Regions from separate parts of the [Bacillus] caldolyticus genome, predicted to be linked through region 2. Evidence: a T-box and tRNA genes for the amino acid it is inferred to sense, from the RefSeq annotation. Region 2 holds a T-box; the other holds one or more tRNA genes.
The links. The T-box of region 2 lies ahead of CWI35_RS15085 (valine--tRNA ligase). A T-box ahead of a tRNA ligase gene usually reads a tRNA of that ligase, here a tRNA-Val.

Region 1 (6,999 bases), 290 kb from region 2:
AGGTGCGGCTGGATCACCTCCTTTCTAAGGACGAAGAAAAGCGGAAGCGCCGTAATTTCGCCTAAAGGCAGCCCGCGTCCTGCGGGCAACGGCGAAATATCGCCATCCTGGCGATCTCGAAGCCAAATGTTCTTCACCCGCAGGGGTGCTTGCACCCCGAGGGGGAAGGTTATTTGGCAGAAGAGAGCCAGGCGCTGGAGCTAGACATCAGTCGTTATTCAAAGCAAAACGCGCTTCTGTTTCGTTCAGTTTTGAAGGAATGAGAAATTCCTTCAGTTGCTTTGCGTCTGCGTCTACAAGTGAATTCAGAGAAGCTGGATTCCTCGACGCAAAGCTGCAAGGAAGCTGTTTCAACGTAGTTGCTTTGCGTCTGTGCCTGCGTCTGCTAGCAGGTTCAGGGAAGCAAGATTCCTCGGCACAAGACTGCAGAGAAGCAAATTCAAGAAGCAGTCTCGTTTGCGTCTGCGTCTACAAGTGGATTCGGAGAAGCCGAATTCCTCGACGCAAACCAGCGAAGAAGCAGGTTCAAGGCAGCAACTTTGCATCTGCGTCTTCTAGCAGATTCGAGGAAGTGGGATTCCTCGATGCAAGACTGCAGAGAAGCAAATTCAAGAAGCAGTCTCGTTCCTTGAAAACTAGATAACCGGAAAAGCAAAGGAAGAAGCCGAGAGCGCAATAGGTTAAGCTGGAAAGGGCGCACGGTGGATGCCTTGGCACTAGGAGCCGATGAAGGACGGGGCAAACGCCGAAACGCTTCGGGGAGCTGTAAGCAAGCGTTGATCCGGAGATGTCCGAATGGGGGAACCCACTGTCCGTAATGGGGCAGTATCCATGCCTGAATCCATAGGGCATGGAGGGCACACCCGGGGAACTGAAACATCTTAGTACCCGGAGGAGAAGAAAGCAACCGCGATTCCCTGAGTAGCGGCGAGCGAAACGGGAACAGCCCAAACCAAGAGGCGTGTCCTCTTGGGGTTGTAGGACCGCTCACGATGGGAGTGAGAAAGGGACGGGGTAGACGAACCGGTCTGGAACGGCCGGCCAGAGAAGGTGACAGCCCTGTAGTCGAAACTTCGTTCCCTCCCGAGCGGATCCTGAGTACGGCGGGACACGAGGAATCCCGTCGGAAGCAGGGAGGACCATCTCCCAAGGCTAAATACTCCCTAGTGACCGATAGTGCACCAGTACCGTGAGGGAAAGGTGAAAAGCACCCCGGGAGGGGAGTGAAAGAGAACCTGAAACCGTGTGCCTACAAGTAGTCAGAGCCCGTTGATGGGTGATGGCGTGCCTTTTGTAGAATGAACCGGCGAGTGACGATGGCGTGCGAGGTTAAGCCGAAGAGGCGGAGCCGCAGCGAAAGCGAGTCTGAACAGGGCGTGTGAGTACGTCGTCGTCGACCCGAAACCAGGTGATCTACCCATGTCCAGGGTGAAGGCCGGGTAACACCGGCTGGAGGCCCGAACCCACGCACGTTGAAAAGTGCGGGGATGAGGTGTGGGTAGGGGTGAAATGCCAATCGAACTTGGAGATAGCTGGTTCTCCCCGAAATAGCTTTAGGGCTAGCCTCGGGTTTAGGAGTCTTGGAGGTAGAGCACTGATTGGGCTAGGGGCCCAAATCGGGTTACCGAACCCAGTCAAACTCCGAATGCCAACGACTTATGCCCGGGAGTCAGACCGCGAGTGATAAGATCCGTGGTCGAGAGGGGAACAGCCCAGACCGCCAGCTAAGGCCCCGAAGTGCACGTTCAGTGGAAAAGGATGTGGAGTTGCAAAGACAACCAGGATGTTGGCTTAGAAGCAGCCACCATTTAAAGAGTGCGTAATAGCTCACTGGTCGAGTGACTCTGCGCCGAAAATGTACCGGGGCTAAACGTGCCGCCGAAGCTGCGGGATGACCGTTGGTCATCGGTAGGGGAGCGTTCTAAGGGCAGAGAAGCCAGACCGGAAGGACTGGTGGAGCGCTTAGAAGTGAGAATGCCGGTATGAGTAGCGAAAACAGAGGTGAGAATCCTCTGCGCCGAAAGCCTAAGGGTTCCTGAGGAAGGTTCGTCCGCTCAGGGTTAGTCGGGACCTAAGCCGAGGCCGAAAGGCGTAGGTGATGGACAACAGGTTGAGATTCCTGTACCACCTTCTTCCCGTTTGAGCGATGGGGGGACGCAGGAGGATAGGGCGAGCAGGCGGCTGGAAGAGCCTGTCCAAGCCGCAAGGCTGATCCGTAGGCAAATCCGCGGATTGTAAGGCCAAGCGGTGACGGCGACGGAGTCATCCGGAAGTCCCCGATTTCACACTGCCAAGAAAAGCCTCTAGCGAGGGAAGAGGTGCCCGTACCGCAAACCGACACAGGTAGGCGAGGAGAGAATCCTAAGGCGCGCGGGAGAACTCTCGTTAAGGAACTCGGCAAAATGACCCCGTAACTTCGGGAGAAGGGGTGCTCTTTGGGGTGAAGAGCCCTGAAGAGCCGCAGTGAAAAGGCCCAAGCGACTGTTTATCAAAAACACAGGTCTCTGCGAAGCCGAAAGGCGACGTATAGGGGCTGACACCTGCCCGGTGCTGGAAGGTTAAGGGGAGCGCTTAGCGGAAGCGAAGGTGCGAACCGAAGCCCCAGTAAACGGCGGCCGTAACTATAACGGTCCTAAGGTAGCGAAATTCCTTGTCGGGTAAGTTCCGACCCGCACGAAAGGTGTAACGACTTGGGCGCTGTCTCAACGAGAGACCCGGTGAAATTATACTACCTGTGAAGATGCAGGTTACCCGCGACAGGACGGAAAGACCCCGTGGAGCTTTACTGCAGCCTGATATGGAATTTTGGTATCGCTTGTACAGGATAGGTGGGAGCCTGGGAAGCCGGAGCGCCAGCTTCGGTGGAGGCGGCGGTGGGATACCACCCTGGCGGTATTGAAATTCTAACCCGCACCCCTTAGCGGGGTGGGAGACAGTGTCAGGTGGGCAGTTTGACTGGGGCGGTCGCCTCCCAAAAGGTAACGGAGGCGCCCAAAGGTTCCCTCAGAATGGTTGGAAATCATTCGGAGAGTGCAAAGGCACAAGGGAGCTTGACTGCGAGACGGACAGGTCGAGCAGGGACGAAAGTCGGGCTTAGTGATCCGGTGGTTCCGCATGGAAGGGCCATCGCTCAACGGATAAAAGCTACCCCGGGGATAACAGGCTGATCTCCCCCAAGAGTCCACATCGACGGGGAGGTTTGGCACCTCGATGTCGGCTCATCGCATCCTGGGGCTGTAGTCGGTCCCAAGGGTTGGGCTGTTCGCCCATTAAAGCGGTACGCGAGCTGGGTTCAGAACGTCGTGAGACAGTTCGGTCCCTATCCGTCGCGGGCGCAGGAAATTTGAGAGGAGCTGTCCTTAGTACGAGAGGACCGGGATGGACGCACCGCTGGTGTACCAGTTGTCCCGCCAGGGGCACCGCTGGGTAGCTATGTGCGGACGGGATAAGCGCTGAAAGCATCTAAGCGTGAAGCCCCCCTCAAGATGAGATTTCCCACCGCGCAAAGCGGGTAAGATCCCTCGAAGATGACGAGGTCGATAGGTCCGAGGTGGAAGCGTGGCGACACGTGGAGCTGACGGATACTAATCGATCGAGGGCTTAACCAAGAAAAGCGCAGGCGAGCGGCTTCTTCCAACGGTTATCTAGTTTTGAAGGAATGAAAAAACTCTTGACAGCTCAGCGCGAATCATTATAATAGTAAATGTCTAAAGAGATGTCATTTCGCAGCAGCTCAGTGACGAGCATTTGCATCATCGGATGAACTGCGAGTTGCCTCGACGCATCCAGCTTCTTTGAATCGGCTGGCAGAGGAAGAGGCAGGACATCTTGTTGGGAGAATTGACCGTCGTTATGATTCCGCAGTAGCTCAGTGGTAGAGCAATCGGCTGTTAACCGATTGGTCGCAGGTTCGAATCCTGCCTGCGGAGCCATCGTGGAGAGCTGTCCGAGTGGTCGAAGGAGCACGATTGGAAATCGTGTAGGCGTGAATAGCGCCTCAAGGGTTCGAATCCCTTGCTCTCCGCCATGATCCATCAGCATGGCCCGTTGGTCAAGTGGTTAAGACACCGCCCTTTCACGGCGGTAACACGGGTTCGAATCCCGTACGGGTCACTTCTTTGTGGAGGATTAGCTCAGCTGGGAGAGCACTTGCCTTACAAGCAAGGGGTCGGCGGTTCGATCCCGTCATCCTCCACCATCTTAATATAAAAGCTGACTTGCTTTCTCATTCATCGCGAGTTGTCCCGACGCATCCAGCATCTTTGAATCAGCTTGTAGAGGAAGAGGCAACGGACAACAACACCAAAAGCATTGTGAACATCAACTTACTTTCTTATCATCGCGGGGTGGAGCAGTCCGGTAGCTCGTCGGGCTCATAACCCGAAGGTCGCAGGTTCAAATCCTGCCCCCGCAACCAAAATTGGTCCCGTAGTGTAGTGGTTAACATGCCTGCCTGTCACGCAGGAGATCGCGGGTTCGAGTCCCGTCGGGACCGCCATTGTTCCAAAATCACGAAAAATATGGTATGGCTCGGTAGCTCATTCGGTAGAGACGAGCATCCGCTTCATCGAATTCGCTTCGAGTTGCCTCGACGCATCGAGCGTCTTTGAATCAGCTGGTAGAGGAAGAGGCACAGAGCAATTCAACGAGCGAGTTAAAAAATAATATATGGCTCGGTAGCTCAGTCGGTAGAGCAAAGGACTGAAAATCCTTGTGTCGGCGGTTCGATTCCGTCCCGAGCCACCATATAATTGATAGCAAGCTGACTTAGCTCTATTGGCAGAGACGAGCATCCGCTTCATCGAATCGATTGCGAGTTGTCCCGACGCACCCAGCTTCTTCGAATTGGCTGGTAGAGGAAGGGACACAACAAATGAACAATGAGCCACGATTTATATCATAATTATGCCGACTTAGCTCAATTGGTAGAGACGAGCACTTGCTTCGTCGAGTCGGCTTCGAGTTGCCTCGACGCATCCTGCTTCCTCGAATCAGCTTGTAGAGGAAGAGGCACAGAGCACAACAATGAGCCACCTTCTTGCATTTGTTTTATGCCGACTTAGCTCAATTGGTAGAGCAACTGAATCGTAATCAGTAGGTTGCGGGTTCAAGTCCTGCAGTCGGCACCATTCTTTGGAGGGGTAGCGAAGTGGCTAAACGCGGCGGACTGTAAATCCGCTCCCTTTGGGTTCGGCGGTTCGAATCCGTCCCCCTCCACCATGATTAAAGGGGCATAGTTTAATGGTAGAACAGAGGTCTCCAAAACCTCCGGTGTGGGTTCGATTCCTACTGCCCCTGCCATTTTGATTATCATTATGGCGACTATGGCGAAGTGGTTAACGCACCAGATTGTGGCTCTGGCATGCGTGGGTTCGATTCCCACTAGTCGCCCTTCACTTTCCGGCATTGGGGTATAGCCAAGCGGTAAGGCAACGGACTTTGACTCCGTGATGCGTTGGTTCGAATCCAGCTACCCCAGCCAATGATGCGGAAGTAGTTCAGTGGTAGAACACCACCTTGCCAAGGTGGGGGTCGCGGGTTCGAGTCCCGTCTTCCGCTCTCGATCAAGGCGGCATAGCCAAGTGGTAAGGCAGAGGTCTGCAAAACCTTTACCCCCGGTTCGAATCCGGGTGCCGCCTCCATCTAATGAATATAAAAAGTGTTGACAGACATGAAGTAATGTGATAGAATAATACATGTCGCGCCGATGTGGCGGAATTGGCAGACGCGCACGACTCAAAATCGTGTGGGGTAACCCCCCGTGTGGGTTCGACTCCCACCATCGGCATCGAAATAGGGAAAAGGCTTTAGGGACAAGGGGTTTCACGTAAGTGGAATCCCTTGTTTTTTATTTACCGAATACGATTCGAGAGAAGAAAATCGTGTGCGTACAATCGTGTTCGGTGAGGTGAAATGGAAAGTGGGAAGAATAGAAAATGAGAGAGAATTGCAGAGAAAGAGCAAGAGAGGAAGAAGAGGAGAGCTAAGTCGTGAGGAGTTATTGCTAATATCTGATGACAACGCAGAAATTGAATACACATTTGAGGAATTGTTAGAGATATTTATTGAGGATTGCGAACTAAGAAAATTGCAAAACGGCTCGGCTATATTGATGAACAAAAATTCACAGAGCTTGATAATGAAGCTATAGAAATCAATAAAATCATAATCGGACTGATGAGGAAAATTTTAAGAAAGGACGATTAAGCTTAGGCTCTATCCTGAAATAACTGTGGATAACTTTTTTGTTATTTCATTCGTCGATGTGCCAATTTTTATTGGTTGTCTGTTATTGCTAATTGTTGATTTTTGACTAAAAGCAAAGAGACCATTGTATTGAGGTCTCTGATGTTCTTATTAAATTAAAGATTTCAACAGTTAATGTAAATTATCACTTTATTTCGGAACAAAAGAGCCATTTTTTTGCACATTCCTTCAGAAAGCCCTCTCCCCTTTTCTGAAAGAATGTGCTAAATTTTTTGTGAATTATTTCGGAAGAGAAAATCCATCGGTTCATAGGAGGGGGAGGAGGACGTGATTCAATTTCATGACTTTGGCATTGACGTCCAAACGTATGCAGAGCGTGGAAAAGAAAACGACTTCCCTCTTCTGAAAAAGTGTCCGCATTGCCGGGCCAAGCGCCCGTTGCACCGCCACGGTTACTATGAGCGAAACGCATTGACCCCACATGGTGATGATCGCATTTGGATTGTCCGGTATCGCTGTCGGGAATGCTTAAAGACGGTGAGTGTGCTGCCTTCCTTTCTCCTCCCGTATTTTCAGTATACGTTGTCCGCCATATGGCAAGTCGTGAAAGAGCAGTTGGGATTGATCGAGGGGACGAACCGGGCTCCGTTCCTCCTGACAAAGGACGGCATCATCTTTTATGTCCGACGGTTCTGCCGAAACCTATCAAGCCATCATAGCTTTTTTGCGAGGCGGTGGAGGATCATAGGCCCTATCGTGAAAAAAGAAAAGGAACGGGCTTCCTGGTGGATC
Region 2 (6,999 bases):
GGTCGAGAACCATTGTTGGCGTTGCTGCGCGAACGGAAACTAGATGCGATTACGTTGATGAGCCCATCGGCGGTTCATAGCCTTGCCCGCCTTCTTGGCGAGGAAGCGTCCGCGCTTCTCTCCGGCGTCGCTGTCGCCTGCATCGGGCCGGTGACAAAAAAGGCGGCGGAGCGGGAAGGAATCACCGTACATATTTGTCCAGCTGATTACACGACGGATGGTATAATCAAAGCGATGGAACAATATTTTTCCATGGAGGGACGATGAATGGCACTGTCATTTGACCGCCATCGCCGTTTGCGGCAAACGGCTGCGATTCGGGCGATGGTGCGTGAGACGCATCTTCGCGTCGAGGATCTCATTTATCCGCTGTTTGTGGTCGAGGGAAGCGGCATTAAGCGGGAAGTGCCGTCGATGCCAGGGGTTTACCATTTATCGCTTGACCGTTTATCTGAGGAAGTGGACGACATCGCCAAGCTTGGCATTCCCGCCGTCATGGTGTTTGGTGTGCCGAATGAAAAAGATGAAGTCGGTTCGCAGGCGTATTGCGAAACAGGGATTGTTCAGCGGGCGATCCGCCAAATCAAAGCTGAACACAAAGGTCTAGTCGTCATTGCGGATACGTGTTTATGTGAATATACGAGCCACGGCCATTGCGGCGTCGTCGAAAACGAGCGCGTGCTGAACGACCCGTCGCTCGAGCTCCTCACCAAAACGGCGGTGAGCCAAGCGCAAGCCGGCGCCGACATCATCGCGCCGTCGAACATGATGGACGGCTTTGTCGCCGCCATTCGCCGTGGGCTTGATGAAGCAGGGTTTGAGTATGTGCCGATCATGTCGTATGCAATCAAATACGCTTCGGCGTTTTACGGCCCGTTCCGTGATGCCGCCGACAGCGCGCCGCAGTTTGGCGACCGGAAGACGTACCAAATGGATCCGGCCAACCGCCTTGAGGCGTTTCGCGAGGCGGAGTCGGATGTCAAAGAAGGCGCTGATTTCTTGATGGTGAAGCCAGCGCTTGCCTACATGGATATTATCCGCGACGTCAAAAACCGCTTTCCGTTGCCGCTTGTCGCCTATAACGTGAGCGGCGAGTATGCGATGGTCAAAGCGGCGGCGCAAAACGGCTGGATCGATGAGAAGCCGGTCGTCATGGAAATGTTGACAGGGATGAAACGGGCGGGCGCGGATTTGATCATTACGTATTTTGCCAAAGATGTCGCCCGCTGGCTGGCTGAATAGAGAGGAGGGCGGAATGATGCGGAGCTATGAACGGTCAAAGGCAGCATACGAAGAAGCGGTGAAATTGATGCCGGGCGGGGTGAACAGCCCGGTGCGCGCCTTCAAGTCGGTCGGGATGACGCCGATTTTTATGGCGCGCGGCCAAGGAGCGAAAATTTACGATATTGACGGCAATGAGTACATTGATTACGTACTGTCATGGGGGCCGCTCATTTTAGGGCATGCCAACCCGCAGGTCGTGGAAGCGTTGAAGCGCGTGGCGGAACAAGGGACGAGCTTTGGCGCTCCGACATTGCTTGAAAATGAGCTCGCTAAGCTCGTGATTGAGCGGGTGCCGTCGGTGGAAATCGTGCGGATGGTCAACTCCGGCACCGAGGCGACGATGAGCGCCCTCCGCTTAGCGCGCGGCTACACGAAGCGCAACAAAATTATCAAATTTGAAGGCAGCTACCATGGCCATGGCGATTCGCTGCTCATTAAAGCCGGCTCTGGCGTGGCGACGCTCGGCCTGCCGGACAGCCCGGGCGTGCCGGAATCGGTCGCCCAGCATACCATCACGGTGCCGTACAACGATTTGGACAGCGTCCGCTATGCGTTTGAGCGGTTTGGCGAAGACATCGCCGCGGTGATCGTCGAACCGGTCGCCGGCAACATGGGCGTCGTTCCGCCAGTGCCTGGCTTTTTGGAAGGGCTGCGCGAGGTGACGAAACAATACGGAGCCTTATTGATTTTCGACGAGGTCATGACCGGGTTCCGCGTCGATTACCACTGCGCCCAAGGGTATTATGGCATTGAGCCGGATTTGACGTGCCTTGGCAAAGTGATCGGCGGCGGCTTGCCGGTCGGGGCGTACGGGGGCAAAGCCGAGATCATGGAGCTTGTCGCGCCGAGCGGGCCGGTGTACCAAGCCGGCACGCTCTCCGGCAATCCGCTCGCCATGACGGCCGGGTACGAGACGCTACGCCAGCTGACGCCGGAAACGTACGAAGAGCTTGGCCGCAAAGCGGCGCGCCTTGCGGATGGGCTTCATCAGGCAGCAGAGAAATACGACATCCCGCATACGATCAACCGCGCTGGGTCGATGATCGGCTTTTTCTTCACGAACGAGCCGGTGGTCAACTACGAGACAGCGAAAACGTCCGACTTGGAGCTGTTTGCCGCCTATTATCGGGAAATGGCGAATGAAGGCATTTTCCTGCCGCCGTCGCAATTTGAAGGGCTGTTTTTGTCGACGGCGCACAGTGATGATGATATTGAATATACGATTGCCGCTGCTGAGCGGGTGTTTGCCCGTCTGCGCGGATAAGGAAAGGGGCTGCCGACCGTCGGCAGCCCAATTTTTTATCATACCGCCTCGTTTCCGTTCATACAATGGATAATGTCATAGAAACCATTTGCCAAAGGGACGGAAGGAGGAGGCCCGGTTGGAGCAATCGTATTTGCGTTTTTCATTGGAAGAATCGGTCTGGTTTAAAAGAGGACAGGAAGTCGCCGAGTTTTTATCCATTTCTCTTGATCCGGTCATTTCCGTCGATGAGTACGACCAATATATTACGATCCGCGGCGCGCTTGAGTTGAGCGGCGAATTCCGCCAAGCGGGCGAAGAGCAGGCTGAAGCGGATGACGACGTGTTTGAGCTGGCTGGTTATCGGTTCATTCAGCACATTTCGGTGCGCGAAGACGGGATCAGCGAACTGTCGCACCGCTTTCCAATCGATATTACGATTCCAAAAAACCGCATTCGTTCCCTTGAGGATGTGTACGTGACGGTTGAATCGTTTGATTATGATTTGGATGAAAACGGAAGATTGCTGATCACTGCCGACATTTCGATCAGCGGCATCAGTGAAGCGCCGCTTGACGATGATTTGCCGGACGATGAGGAGGACGATGAGCCGCTGTTTGCCCCGTTTGAATCAATCGCCCGCAAGGAAGCGGCCGGTGAGGAAGCGTTTGCTTCCGTGGATGATCTCACCGATGAGGCGGATGAACAGCCGGCTTTTGCCGCCGACGAAACGACGGTTTCCGCCATGGAGCCGGCCGCCATGCGTCATGAAGAAACGGAGGCTGAGGAAGAAGAGGAGGCCAAAGAGCCGTTTTTGCCGCTTGAGACGGAAACGAAGGCGGTCAGCGCACAGACGGAGGAAGACATCGCTTCGCTGCTGCCGCCAACTGAGGCGAAGGTATCGATCGGGGCGGCGAAAAAGGCGGTTGAGGAAGAAGAAGAAACGAAAACAAAAAGCGAAAATGCGCTTTACTTGACGAAACTGTTTGCGAAAAGCGAGGAGGAAGAGTTTACGAAACTGAAAATTTGCATCGTCCAGCAAGGAGATTCATTGGACAAGATTGCCGAACGGTATGATGTGACCGTCTCACAGCTTTTGCGCGCCAATGATTTGGAAAGCCCAGATGACGTGCACGAGGGGCAGCTGCTGTATATTCCGGCCATGGCGGGAAGCCGTCCTTTCTCATGAAAGGGACGCTTTCCGTTTCTTTTGCGGATAAGGGGGCGTAACGATGACCTCACAGTCTGACCGATATGATGCTGTGCTCGCCCAGTACGGTCTTCGTCCAGTGCGCATTGAGCAGCGAGGCAAAGCCGTCAAGGTATACACGAACCGCGGCGTTTTCGCTTTAAAGCCGCTTGAAAGCGAGCAAGAAGCCGCCGCCGTTTGGCAGTCTCTTCAGCATGGCGGCCCCCGTTGTCTCCCGCTTTACCTGACGCGGCGGCGGTCGCTGTTTGCCACAGAAGGCGGCCGTCTTTATTATTTGCAAGCATGGCATGACGGCGAATCAAAGGTGGAGAAGGATGCGGTGGACGCCTTTTTTCGCGAGCTCGCCCGCCTCCATCGCGCCACCGTCCGTACGATCGAGGTGAGTGAGGAAGAGGCGGCGGCGTACCGAAAGCAAAAAAAGGACGAATGGCAACGGGCGCGGATGGTTTGGGAAGAACGGATTGAGCGGTACGAAGCGGCGTGGTACATGTCTCCGTTTCAGCTCCAATGCTGCACCTATTTTCATGAGGTGATGCGCGCGTACTCGTTCGCTGAAGAACGGCTCGATGTGTGGGAAGAGACGCTCAAAGAGACGAAGCAATGGCGCATCGCCTGGGTGCACGGCAAAGCGCGCCTCTCCCACTATATCCCGCCGTATTGGATCAGTTGGGAGCGGGCGCATTGGAATTCGCCGCTCTTTGATGTGATCGCCGCGCTCCGTTTTCACGTACAGACAATGCCGCCGCTTGGGCGCGAGTGGCTTGAAGGGATGGGGGAGTACGAGAAGGAGCTGCCGCTGTCCGACGGGGAGCGGGCGTTTTTATACAGCCATTTGGCGGAGCCGCGTGGGTTTGTCCGCTGTTTGGAGCGGTATGAGGCCGCTTCGCGGAACGAGCGGAACGAACGGGAATATGTGGCCGCGTTGCAGCGTCGTTATTTGGCGTTCAAAAATATGGAGGCGCTCGTTATGCACCTTGTCCAACGCGACGCCGCGCGGCAGCAGGAAGAAGCGGTGGACAACGAACCGCCGGCGGATGAAAGCAGCAATGGTTAAATCGATTTTGAATCCAGCCCAAACAAAATGGCGTCCCACTAAATCCATTCCAGATGGAGCGCCACGGCAATGAAAACGAAGATGGCCAATAAAATGACATCAAACGTCGTTGGCAGAAAAATAGTGCGGATCGCTTGAAAAATGGTGAGCGGGATGATCACTTGGGCGCAGACGGCGCGCACTTGCCGAAGCCACGGCGGCCACGAATACGGGTTGAATCGCCGCATCGACATTCCCTCCTTCTCCGGTTTACTATACAATATGAAACGTGCGGTGGTTTGTCACCAAATGCACACGGATGGAATAAATAAATAAAAACTTGGCAAAGATGATGGACAATGGTAGTATAATAATCGAACAATGATGACAAAAGCGAAGACGGGGAGGAGTACAGCGGTCCGCGCCTGCAGAGAGGGAAATCAGAAGCTGCGAGATTTCCTAGGATGACGGCTGCTGGAAGGTCGCCCTTGAGCTGCTTCTTTGAAAGGCGCTGCTGCCGAGTAGAGGAAGCCGGCATCATGCCGTTATGCCAATGAAGCGCTTAAGCCTTTGGGCTTAAGAAAAAAGGTGGTACCGCGAAAGCAGCTCCTTTCGTCCTTTTGGGATGAAAGGGGCTTTTTTGCTTGCCGGCTGCGCGGCATTGCTCAATGGGAAGCCGCCGTCGGCCGCATTGTCCATCATGTTGAAGGAGGGAAATGAAACATGGCACAGCACGAAGTGTCGATGCCGCCCAAATACGACCACCGCGCGGTCGAAGCGGGGCGCTACGAATGGTGGCTGAAAGGAAAATTTTTTGAAGCGACCGGTGATCCGAACAAACGACCGTTTACGATCGTCATTCCACCGCCCAACGTCACCGGCAAACTGCATCTGGGGCACGCGTGGGATACGACGCTGCAAGACATCATTACGCGCATGAAGCGGATGCAAGGGTATGACGTTTTGTGGCTTCCGGGAATGGATCACGCCGGCATCGCCACCCAGGCGAAAGTGGAAGAGAAGCTGCGCCAGCAAGGGCTGTCGCGCTACGATTTAGGCCGGGAAAAATTTTTAGAAGAAACGTGGAAGTGGAAGGAAGAATACGCCGGCCATATTCGCAGCCAATGGGCGAAGTTGGGGCTTGGCCTCGATTACACGCGCGAGCGGTTCACACTCGATGAAGGGCTCTCAAAAGCGGTGCGCGAAGTGTTCGTCTCGCTCTACCGGAAAGGGCTTATTTACCGCGGCGAGTACATCATCAACTGGGACCCGGTGACGAAAACCGCTTTGTCGGACATTGAGGTTGTTTATAAAGAAGTAAAAGGCGCGCTCTACCATTTGCGCTATCCGCTCGCCGACGGCTCCGGCTGCATTGAAGTGGCGACGACCCGTCCGGAAACGATGCTCGGCGATACGGCCGTCGCTGTGCACCCCGATGACGAGCGGTACAAGCACTTGATCGGCAAAATGGTGAAACTGCCGATCGTTGGCCGCGAAATACCGATCATTGCCGACGAATATGTCGATATGGAGTTCGGCTCCGGAGCGGTCAAAATTACGCCGGCGCACGACCCGAACGATTTTGAAATCGGCAACCGCCACAATTTGCCGCGCATTCTTGTCATGAACGAAGACGGCACGATGAATGAAAACGCCATGCAATACCAGGGGCTTGACCGGTTTGAATGCCGGAAGCAAATCGTCCGCGATTTGCAAGAACAAGGCGTCCTCTTTAAAATCGAGGAGCACGTGCACTCAGTCGGTCATAGCGAACGGAGCGGCGCGGTCGTTGAGCCGTATTTGTCGACGCAATGGTTTGTGAAAATGAAGCCGCTCGCCGAAGCCGCCATCAAGCTGCAGCAAACGGACGAAAAAGTGCAGTTCGTGCCGGAACGGTTTGAAAAAACGTATTTGCATTGGCTTGAAAACATCCGCGACTGGTGCATTTCGCGCCAGCTTTGGTGGGGGCATCGCATCCCGGCATGGTACCATAAAGAAACGGGCGAAATTTACGTTGACCATGAGCCGCCGAAAGACATCGAAAACTGGGAGCAAGACCCAGATGTGCTCGACACATGGTTCAGCTCGGCGCTCTGGCCGTTCTCGACAATGGGCTGGCCGGATACCGACTCGCCGGATTACAAGCGCTACTACCCGACTGATGTGCTTGTCACCGGCTATGACATCATTTTCTTCTGGGTGTCGCGCATGATTTTCCAAGGGCTTGAA

Region 1: it has a tRNA-Val gene. The T-box ahead of CWI35_RS15085 (valine--tRNA ligase) is inferred to sense a tRNA for this amino acid. The anticodon was not compared.

The regions. Positions count from the first base shown of each region.
Region 1 is NZ_CP025074.1:2,621,832-2,628,830, forward strand. It holds rRNA gene CWI35_RS13600 (16S ribosomal RNA) at 1-24, shown strand, start outside; rRNA gene CWI35_RS13605 (23S ribosomal RNA) at 679-3,608, shown strand; tRNA gene CWI35_RS13610 (tRNA-Asn) at 3,858-3,932, shown strand; tRNA gene CWI35_RS13615 (tRNA-Ser) at 3,937-4,027, shown strand; tRNA gene CWI35_RS13620 (tRNA-Glu) at 4,042-4,113, shown strand; tRNA gene CWI35_RS13625 (tRNA-Val) at 4,123-4,198, shown strand; tRNA gene CWI35_RS13630 (tRNA-Met) at 4,341-4,417, shown strand; tRNA gene CWI35_RS13635 (tRNA-Asp) at 4,423-4,498, shown strand; tRNA gene CWI35_RS13640 (tRNA-Phe) at 4,671-4,746, shown strand; tRNA gene CWI35_RS13645 (tRNA-Thr) at 5,054-5,129, shown strand; tRNA gene CWI35_RS13650 (tRNA-Tyr) at 5,136-5,220, shown strand; tRNA gene CWI35_RS13655 (tRNA-Trp) at 5,228-5,301, shown strand; tRNA gene CWI35_RS13660 (tRNA-His) at 5,319-5,391, shown strand; tRNA gene CWI35_RS13665 (tRNA-Gln) at 5,408-5,482, shown strand; tRNA gene CWI35_RS13670 (tRNA-Gly) at 5,488-5,559, shown strand; tRNA gene CWI35_RS13675 (tRNA-Cys) at 5,569-5,642, shown strand; tRNA gene CWI35_RS13680 (tRNA-Leu) at 5,704-5,788, shown strand; gene CWI35_RS13685 (hypothetical protein) at 5,921-6,151, shown strand; gene CWI35_RS13690 (DUF6431 domain-containing protein) at 6,535-6,999, shown strand, end outside.
Region 2 is NZ_CP025074.1:2,909,472-2,916,470, forward strand. It holds gene CWI35_RS15055 (uroporphyrinogen-III synthase) at 1-267, shown strand, start outside; gene hemB (porphobilinogen synthase) at 268-1,242, shown strand; gene hemL (glutamate-1-semialdehyde 2,1-aminomutase) at 1,259-2,548, shown strand; gene spoVID (stage VI sporulation protein D) at 2,667-3,716, shown strand; gene ysxE (spore coat protein YsxE) at 3,760-4,791, shown strand; gene CWI35_RS15080 (hypothetical protein) at 4,830-5,018, opposite strand; T-box leader at 5,158-5,393, shown strand; gene CWI35_RS15085 (valine--tRNA ligase) at 5,494-6,999, shown strand, end outside.